Regions from separate parts of the Streptomyces rectiviolaceus genome, predicted to be linked through region 2. Evidence: riboswitches for the same ligand, from Rfam matches in the RefSeq annotation. Region 2 holds a riboswitch; the other holds the start of a gene.
The links. Region 2 has a riboswitch for S-adenosylmethionine ahead of thrC (threonine synthase). Riboswitches for the same ligand answer to the same signal wherever they lie in the genome.

Region 1: linked by a shared signal. The riboswitch ahead of ABD378_RS06170 (putative leader peptide) and the one ahead of thrC (threonine synthase) in region 2 are both predicted to bind S-adenosylmethionine.

What each region holds. Positions count from the first base shown of each region.
Region 1 covers NZ_BAAAUG010000022.1:94,547-98,749, reverse strand. The annotation lists gene ABD378_RS06180 (NtaA/DmoA family FMN-dependent monooxygenase) at 1-1,232, opposite strand, end outside; gene ABD378_RS06175 (LLM class flavin-dependent oxidoreductase) at 1,255-2,508, opposite strand; gene ABD378_RS06170 (putative leader peptide) at 2,585-2,674, opposite strand; SAM riboswitch class IV at 2,769-2,882, opposite strand; gene ABD378_RS06165 (glutathione S-transferase C-terminal domain-containing protein) at 3,443-4,165, shown strand; gene ABD378_RS06160 (beta-L-arabinofuranosidase domain-containing protein) at 4,153-4,203, opposite strand, start outside.
Region 2 covers NZ_BAAAUG010000038.1:110,972-115,174, forward strand. The annotation lists gene ABD378_RS13040 (cold-shock protein) at 358-561, opposite strand; gene ABD378_RS13045 (MoaD/ThiS family protein) at 986-1,261, opposite strand; gene thrC (threonine synthase) at 1,349-2,668, opposite strand; SAM riboswitch class I at 2,686-2,820, opposite strand; gene ABD378_RS13055 (glucosyl-3-phosphoglycerate synthase) at 2,989-3,933, shown strand; gene ABD378_RS13060 (LAETG motif-containing sortase-dependent surface protein) at 4,023-4,203, shown strand, end outside.

The sequences.
Region 1 (4,203 bases), on a different contig from region 2:
ATGTGCGGAACGAGGATGAACCCGTCGGACGCGTCGGCCTGGACGAAGGAGTTGATCGTCTCGGCGACGGTGGCCGGGGAGCCCACGAAGGACTGGCGGTTGCCGGTCTCGATGACGAGGTCGCGGATCGACCACTTGTTGGCCGCCGCGAGCTCGCGCCACTCCCGGGCGGTGGCCAGCGGGTCGCGGTACATCCGCACCTGGGCCCGGCCGCGGGCGATGGTGTGCTCGCCGACGTCAGGGTCGATGTCGGGCAGCGGGCCTTCCGGGTCGTACGCGGAGAGGTCGCGGTTCCAGACGAACTCCAGGTGCTTGATCGCTGTGGCGCCGCTGACCTGCTTGCGCCGCACCTCCCGGGAGAGTTCCTCCGCCTCCGCGTCCGTGTCCCCGAGGACGAAGGTCGCGGCGGGCAGGATGAGGAGCTGGTCGTGGGTGCGGCCGTGGCGGGCGAGGCGGCCCTTGACGTCCGTGTAGAACGCCTGACCTTCCTTGAGCGTGCTGTACCGGCTGAAGATCGCGTCCGCGCCGGCCGCCGCGAACTCGCGCCCTTCCTCCGAATCACCGGCCTGGAAGATGACCGGGCGGCCCTGCGGACTGCGCGGGACGTTGAACTGCCCCTGGATGTCGAAGTGTTGACCCTGGTGGACGAAGGCGCCCGCCTGGGCGTCGCGCAGGAAGGTGCCGCTCTCCTGGTCCGCGACGATCTCGTCACCGCGCCAGGAGTCGAACAGCTCATTGGCCGTACTCAGGAATTCCTTCGCCCTGGAGTAGCGCTCCTCCTGCGGCAGGAATCCGCCACGGCGGAAGTTCTCGCCGGTGAAGGCGTCCCAGGAGGTCACGACGTTCCACGCGGCGCGTCCGCCCGAGAGGTGGTCGAGGCTGGCGAACTGACGGGCCACTTCGTAGGGCTCGTTGAAGGTGGAGTTGATGGTGCCGGTCAGGCCGAGGTGTTCGGTGACGGCGGCGAGCGCGGTCAGGACGGCGAAGGTGTCGGGCCGCCCGACGACGTCCAAGTCGTAGATCTTCCCGCCCTGTTCACGCAGCCGCAGCCCCTCGGCGAGGAACAGGAAGTCGAACTTGGCGCGCTCCGCGGTCCGCGCGAAGTGCGCGAAGGAGCTGAACTCGATATGGCTTCCGGCCTCCGGGTCGCTCCATACGGTGGTGTTGTTGACGCCGGGGAAATGCGCCGCGAGGTGGATCTGCTTGAGCGGCTTGTCCGGTGACTTGCTCATGAGGGGTCCCTTCCGGTCCGGCTCAGGCGGTGGCGGCGTAGCGGCTTGCGGGGCGGGCGAGGCCCAGCAGGCCGCGCAGGGTGTCGGCTTCGTAGGCGTGCCGGAAGGCGCCGCGGCGCTGCAGTTCGGGCACCAGGCCGCGGGTGATCGCCGGGAGGTCGTGGCCGATGACGGCGGGACGCAGCCGGAACCCGGTAAGACCGGCCTGTCCCAACTCCAGGAGAAGTTCGGCCAGTTGCGCCGGTGTACCCGTGAAGACTCGCGCGTCGCTGGTGTACGGGTGACCGGCGAGGGCGTCCAGACGCTCCCTGCGGGCCGTGGCGGCGGCCGGGTCGTCGTCGAGGAACACGACCAGGTCACCGAAGAGATGCAGGGGTTCGCCGGTCCGCCCTGCCGCGTCCTGTTCGGCACGGACCGCCGTGACGACGACGCGTGCGTGCCCGGCGTCGCGCGGGGTGACGTATCCGATGTCGGCGGAGCGGCCGAGAAGCCGGAACGGCGCGTCATTCGCTGCCTCGTGGGCGAGCGCGCTGACCAGGGGCCTGCCCTGTGGCGGCCGTGGCGTGATCGAGGGCCCCTTGACGCTGAAGTGCTTGCCCTCGAAGTCGATGTAGTGCAGCTTGTCGCGGTCGATGAAGCGGCCGGTGGCGACGTCCCTGATCTCCGCGTCGTCCTCCCAGCTGTCCCAGAGCCGGCGCACGGCTTCGACGTGGTCGGCCGCCTCGTCGAAGAGGTCGACGGTCAACTCCCTGACGGCGGGGTCGTCGAGGTCCTCGATGCCGAAGGCGGGGAAGGTGCGGCGTCCGAAGTGCGCGGCCTCGTTGCGGCGTGCCGACACCTGGACCCGTACGCCCGCGCGGCCCGTGCTCACGTAGTCGAGCGTGGCGATCGCCTTGGATATGTGGAAGGGCTCCGTGTGCGTGGCCACCACCGTCGGCACCAGTCCGATGTGGCTGGTCAGCGGGGCGACGCGGGCGGCGATGAGGACGGCGTCGAGCCGTCCGCGGACCTGATCGGTGCGCCCGTCGGGTTCGGTGAAGTGCGAGGACTGCAGCCCGAGGGCGTCCTCGATCGTCACGAAGTCGAGCAGGCCGCGTTCGGCCTCGGTGATCTGATCGGCCCAGTACTGGGCGGTGAGCAACTCCCGGGGGCGGGACGCCGGTTCGCGCCACGCGGCCGGGTGCCAGCCCGCCCCGTCGAGCGCGACGGCGAGGTGCAGCGCGGAGGAAGGAGCGGAAGAGGGCAGCGCGGATGAAGGTGAAGGTGATGACGACACGGAGGAGTGCCTTCCTGATCGACCGTACGAGAACACCGGCCCCTCGGCTCCGAGGGTGCGGCGGCGGGGTGACGGGTCAGGAACGACAGAGCGCGCCGGCGACACGCTGCAGGTCGATGTGCGGCCGGGAGTACAGATGCACCTGGCGGCTCGGAGCGATCACCATGACGCGAGGGGCGGGCAACGCGGGCGGCACAAGTGCCACGTCCGTCACCTCCGCCCTTCCGGCCGGCGGGCCTGGGGCCTCGCCAGTCTCGCCGGTCTCGCGCTTGCGGAACCCTGGTCGGGCACCGCCTGGTCCTCACCTGGAGCACCCCGCCGCGTGGGAGGGTTGCCGGTCAGCAAGCCAGGGCTTGACGCTGACGCTCGTAACCTGCTCGGGACGTTACGTGAGGTCCGTGGCGGTGCGCAATGCCTGTGGATCATGGGCGTGCTCACATCGCCGTAGGTGCCTCGTCGTCCGCCTCCGTCAGGGACAACCGCGGGGCCGCGCCTTCTGTTCCGCTTCCACGCCGGGAGTTCCACGCCTTCTTGACGGCGCCTGGTGCCCGGATCCAGACTTCCGGTGACGGTCACGATGGTGGGCAAGCGCGGCTCCGGACGCAACGGGCCTCGACGGCAGGGCTGGTGGACATGTCCAGGGCGGTCGGTGAGAGGAAAAGCACCCCACGGCGTCCCCTGCCCGCGGGACGGCCCCGCCCCCGCCTCCTGACACGGCGTCTGCACATCGACCTGCTGCGCGTGTGCAGCGCCTCGGCTCCAGCCGCCTGACGTCGTCCCGCAGAAGAGACGTCCACGGAGACGAGGCGTCATCGCTTCGGCTCTCTTCCTCATGCGGCCCTCCGTGGCCCCGGATCCCCCTCTCCCCCCTCTCCCCCGCTGTGCCACCGACGCCGTGCGCGCGGTCGGCGCCCCCTCACCTGTCTGGAGAGCCATGCCCAGTCCACTCGGCGCCCGTCCGTCGCCGATCCGCAGCCGCATCGGCGCCGACCTGGCGGGCGGCTTCTATCCAGCCCCCCACCGCTATCACCTGTACCTCTCGGCAGGGTGTCCCCGCTCCTTGCGCGTCTCGATCACTCTCGACCTGCTCGGGCTCAGGGACGCGGTCACGACCACACTCCTGACACCGGACACCACCGCCATGGCGGCACTCGACTCGCTGCACGGCCACTACGAGGCCACCGAGCACCACTTCGACGGCCCGCTGACCGTTCCCGCCCTGTGCGACCGATGGAGCGGGCACGTCGTCAGCAACCACACCCCCGACATCCTGCGCGACCTCGCCTGTCGCTTCTCCGCGCACGGCCGTGGCCCGCTCACCCTCCTGCGCCCACCGGCCCTGGCCGCACGAATCGACACCTGGCACGAACTCCTCGCAACCCCGCTCACCCCACTCACCCCACTCACCCCTTCGACGCTGGACCAGATCGACCGCCGTCTGGCCTCCCACCCCTACCTCGTGGGCGGCCAACTCACCGCGGCGGACGTCGACTTGTGGGCAACACTCGTCCACCTCACCCCGGACGAACGCCTCACCCCGGACGAAGCCGAGGCCACCCACCGCTACCCCCACGTACGTACCTACGTCCGCCGCCTGCACGAGCACCCGGCCTTCCACGCCAACCACCCTCGCCCGGGCCCCGTTCACCGCACGTAGGACGCCTCCTTCGCCGTGCTCACCACCTTCTTGCCGTC
Region 2 (4,203 bases):
CCCGGACAGGGGTGGCATGCTCCGGATCGCGCCAGTGCCCGCGACGGACGGCCTGCAAACCGTGTGGTTCCTTGCCCCACCCGGCCTGCGGGCCTCACCGACCCGATCCAAGTTCTGTCACTCTCACTGGGAGAGTGCTAAGCCCAATGATTAGCACTCGACCCCTACGAGTGCAAGCGCCTCTCACGGATCCCAGACGCACGAGGGGGCGCGCGCCCAGGCCCGCACGACGGGACGATGCGGCGGGACGGGGCGGCGGGACGGGGCGGGATGCGGCCGGACATACGAGGGGCCCGTACCCCTGTCGGGATACGGGCCCCTCGTCACTCGCTAAGTCGCTGGCCGATCGCGCCGAGATCAGACGGCGAGCTTGACCATGTCCGCCTGCGGACCCTTCTGGCCCTGCGAGATCTCGAACTCCACTCGCTGACCTTCTTCAAGGGTGCGGTAGCCGTCCATCTGAATCGCGCTGTAGTGGACGAAAACATCCGCACCACCGTCGACCGCGATGAAGCCGTACCCCTTCTCCGCGTTGAACCACTTGACGGTGCCCTGAGCCATGCCTAACTCCCCTATTACTGGCCCTTGCACGGACCCGCACTTCGCGGACCCGGGTCAGACCTCACCCCCCCAATGGGTTGTGGAGGCGTGCGCCGGAACGCGTCGACCGCGGCTGAATGTATCTGTCCAACTGCCCTCTGCAACAGGTCAATCGGACGAGAATTCTGGGCACGCCTGATCGGTAATATGCGGAGAATTCGCCGGAGTTCAGGGCAAGTCGGGCCAGACAAATGCCACGGGAGGGGCAAATGGGCAGTGCACTTTGGCTACTTCTTGTCGCCCTCAGGGCGACTTCGTATATGCGCTCGGCACAAACGGGGAAGCTCGCTTCCCAACTGTACCGCGCTCAACCACATGGAATTGCCCCCTCCGCTTCTCTCGCGGAGGGGGCAATCATGATTACGCAGGGTGTTTCTTTAAAGGATCAACCACCGGCGACGGCGGGAATGATCGACACCCCGGCACCGTCCGGCGTCGCGGTCTCAAGACCCTGCTCGAAGCGGACGTCGTCGTCGTTCACGTACACGTTCACGAAGCGCCGCAGCTTGCCCTGGTCGTCCAGGACACGGGCCGCGATACCGGCGTGCTTGGCCTCCAGGTCGGCGATGACCTCGGAGAGGGTCGCCCCCTCGGCGGCAACCTCGGACTGACCGCCGGTGTAGGTGCGAAGAATGGTGGGAATGCGGACGTTGACGCTCATGAATTCACCTCGGGGTGCGTGGGGCCCCTTCAGGGGCGCGGGGAACTGCGCGACCAGCCACAACGGTCCGCAGGTAAACGAGCAAGCTCAGCCTGCAAGCCCAGCGGCGCGGAACGCATCCAGGCTGGGGCGAATGGTCGCGGTCGCCTGAGACGTCTCGGCAACAGCGTCCAGGGTCTTGAGACCGTCACCCGTGTTCAACACGACCGTGGTGAGGGAGGGATCAATGAGCCCCGCCTCGATCAGCTTCTTGGTGACGCCGACCGTCACACCACCGGCGGTCTCCGCGAAGATCCCCTCACTCCGGGCGAGCAGCTTGATCGCGTCCACGACCTGCTCGTCGTTCACGTCCTCCACCGCACCGCCCGTGCGGCGCGCGATGTCCAGGACGTACGGCCCGTCGGCGGGGTTGCCGATGGCGAGCGACTTGGCGATGGTGTCCGGCTTCTGGGGGCGCACGACGTCGTGGCCCGCCTTGAAGGCGGTCGACACCGGGGAGCAGCCCTCGGCCTGCGCGCCGAAGATCTTGTAAGGCTTGTCCTCGACGAGACCCAGCTTGATGAGCTCCTTCAGGCCCTTGTCGATCTTCGTGAGCTGCGAGCCCGATGCGATCGGGATGACCAGCTGGTCGGGAAGGACCCACCCCAGCTGCTCGCAGATCTCGTACGCGAGGGTCTTGGAACCCTCGCCGTAGTACGGCCGCAGGTTCACGTTCACGAAGCCCCAGCCCTCGCCGAGCGGGTCGCCGATGAGCTCGGAGCAGAAGCGGTTCACGTCGTCGTAGTTGCCCTCGATGCCGACGAGCTCGCCGCCGTAGACCGCGGCCATGACGACCTTGCCCTGCTCCAGGTCGTGCGGGATGAACACGCAGGAGCGGAAGCCGGCGCGGGCGGCTGCGGCACCGACGGCGCCCGCGAGGTTGCCGGTGGAGGAGCACGACAACGTCGTGAATCCAAAAGCACGCGCCGCCTCGATGGCCTGCGCCACGACGCGGTCCTTGAAGGAGTGCGTGGGGTTGCCGGAGTCGTCCTTGACGAACAACTTGCCCTGCTCGACGCCGAGTTCACGGGCGAGGTTGTCGGCCTTGACGAGCTTGGTCCAGCCGGGGTTGATGTTCGGCTTCTCGGCCACGTCCGCCGGGACGGGCAGCAGGGGCGCGTAGCGCCAGATGTTGTCGGGGCCGGACTCGATCTGCTTCCTCAGCGCCTCGGGGTCACCGGTCGGCAGGTCGTACGCGACTTCGAGCGGGCCGAAACAGGCCTCGCAGGCGAAGATCGGGCCAAGGGCGTAGAGCTCGCCGCACTCGCGGCAGGAGAGGCCCGATGCGGGGCCGAGGTCCACGGATCCCCGGTCAGCAGCCGAGGTGGAGGGGGTGGTGTCGTTCGTTTCGACAGTCTGCGCAGCCATGGAGGCGAGGCCCTTTCTCCTCATCTTCCCCGTGACGCATCTCGTCACGAGACGGAATTGGCACCTTCCCCACCGAGACCTCGCGTGCGCGGTCGGCGGGATGGTTGCCGGGGCTTCAACGGGCCGTATCCCTCTGCCCCTCTGGATGAGCGGTATGGCGCCGGGGATTCATGGGCCCCGGGCATTTGTTACGCGATGACCCCCGACATGCGATGGTCATCCGCGTTGTTCAAGACTGTAACCGACGGCCTGGACCCTTGAGATAGTCGTCCGAACCGCGAGATGGATCACATGTAGGCCACACACAGGAGGAGCCACCCGTGCTGGAAGAGGCCGAGCGCTGGCTGACCAGGCGTTCCTGGTCCGTTGCCGACCGTCCGCTCAGCGCACTCGTCGCCGCCAAACGAGCGTCCGGGGCCTCGGTGAGTGTCGTCCTGCCCGCGCTCGACGAGGAGGAGACGGTCGGCGAGATCGTCGCCGAGATCCGCCGTGAGCTGGTCGAGAAGGCCTCGCTCGTCGACGAGCTCGTGGTGATCGACTCCGGCTCGAAGGACCGCACGGCCGAGGTGGCGCGGGAGGCAGGCGCCCGGGTCGTGCACCGGGACGAGATCCTGCCGCGCATCCCGGCGGTGCCCGGCAAGGGCGAGGTCCTGTGGCGCTCGCTCCTGGTGACCGGCGGTGACATCGTCGCGTTCGTCGACGCGGACCTGAAGGAGTTCTCGGCGGACTTCGTCACCGGGATCGTGGGCCCGCTCCTGACCGAGCCCGACGTGGCCTTCGTGAAGGCGATGTACGACCGCCCGCTGGCCGGGACCGCAGGTCAGGGCGGCCGGGTCACCGAGCTGATGGCGCGCCCGCTGCTCAATATGCACTGGCCCCAACTGGCCGGATTCGTCCAGCCGTTGGGCGGCGAGTACGCGGCGCGCAGGTCCCTCCTGGAGCGGCTGCCGTTCCCCGTCGGCTACGGAGTGGAGCTGGGCCTGCTCGTCGACGCGCTGCACACCGTGGGCCTGGACGCGCTCGCGCAGGTGGACGTCGGTGTGCGCAAGCACCGGCACCAGGACGGGCAGGCCCTTGGCCGGATGGCCGCGGCGATCTACCGGACGGCGCAGCTGCGGCTCGCGCGCGGCCATCTCGTACGCCCCGAGCTCACGCAGTTCGAACGGGGCGAGCAAGGGTTCGAGCCGCGCACCCATGCGGTGGACACGGAGGAGCGGCCGCCGATGGCCGACATCGCGGAGTACGCGGCCCGCCGCGTGGCGTAACCACCCAAGGCCGGGCGTTTTGTCTACATTTCCCACTTATGTGGGTCAGACAGGTAATGGGAAGCGCGCGACGCATCGGTGGCGTGGCCATGGCCACGGCAGGCCTCGCGGCCGGGGCGCTCGGCGCCGCGGCCGTGCCCGCCGCCGCGGATGTGATCGAGCCCTTCGCCAAGCGCTACGACGAATCGCCGTACGGCGACTTCAGGACCACCGGCAACACGGTCATGGGCTGCCCGACGACGCCCGCGGACAGGGCGGCGCGCTGCGCCA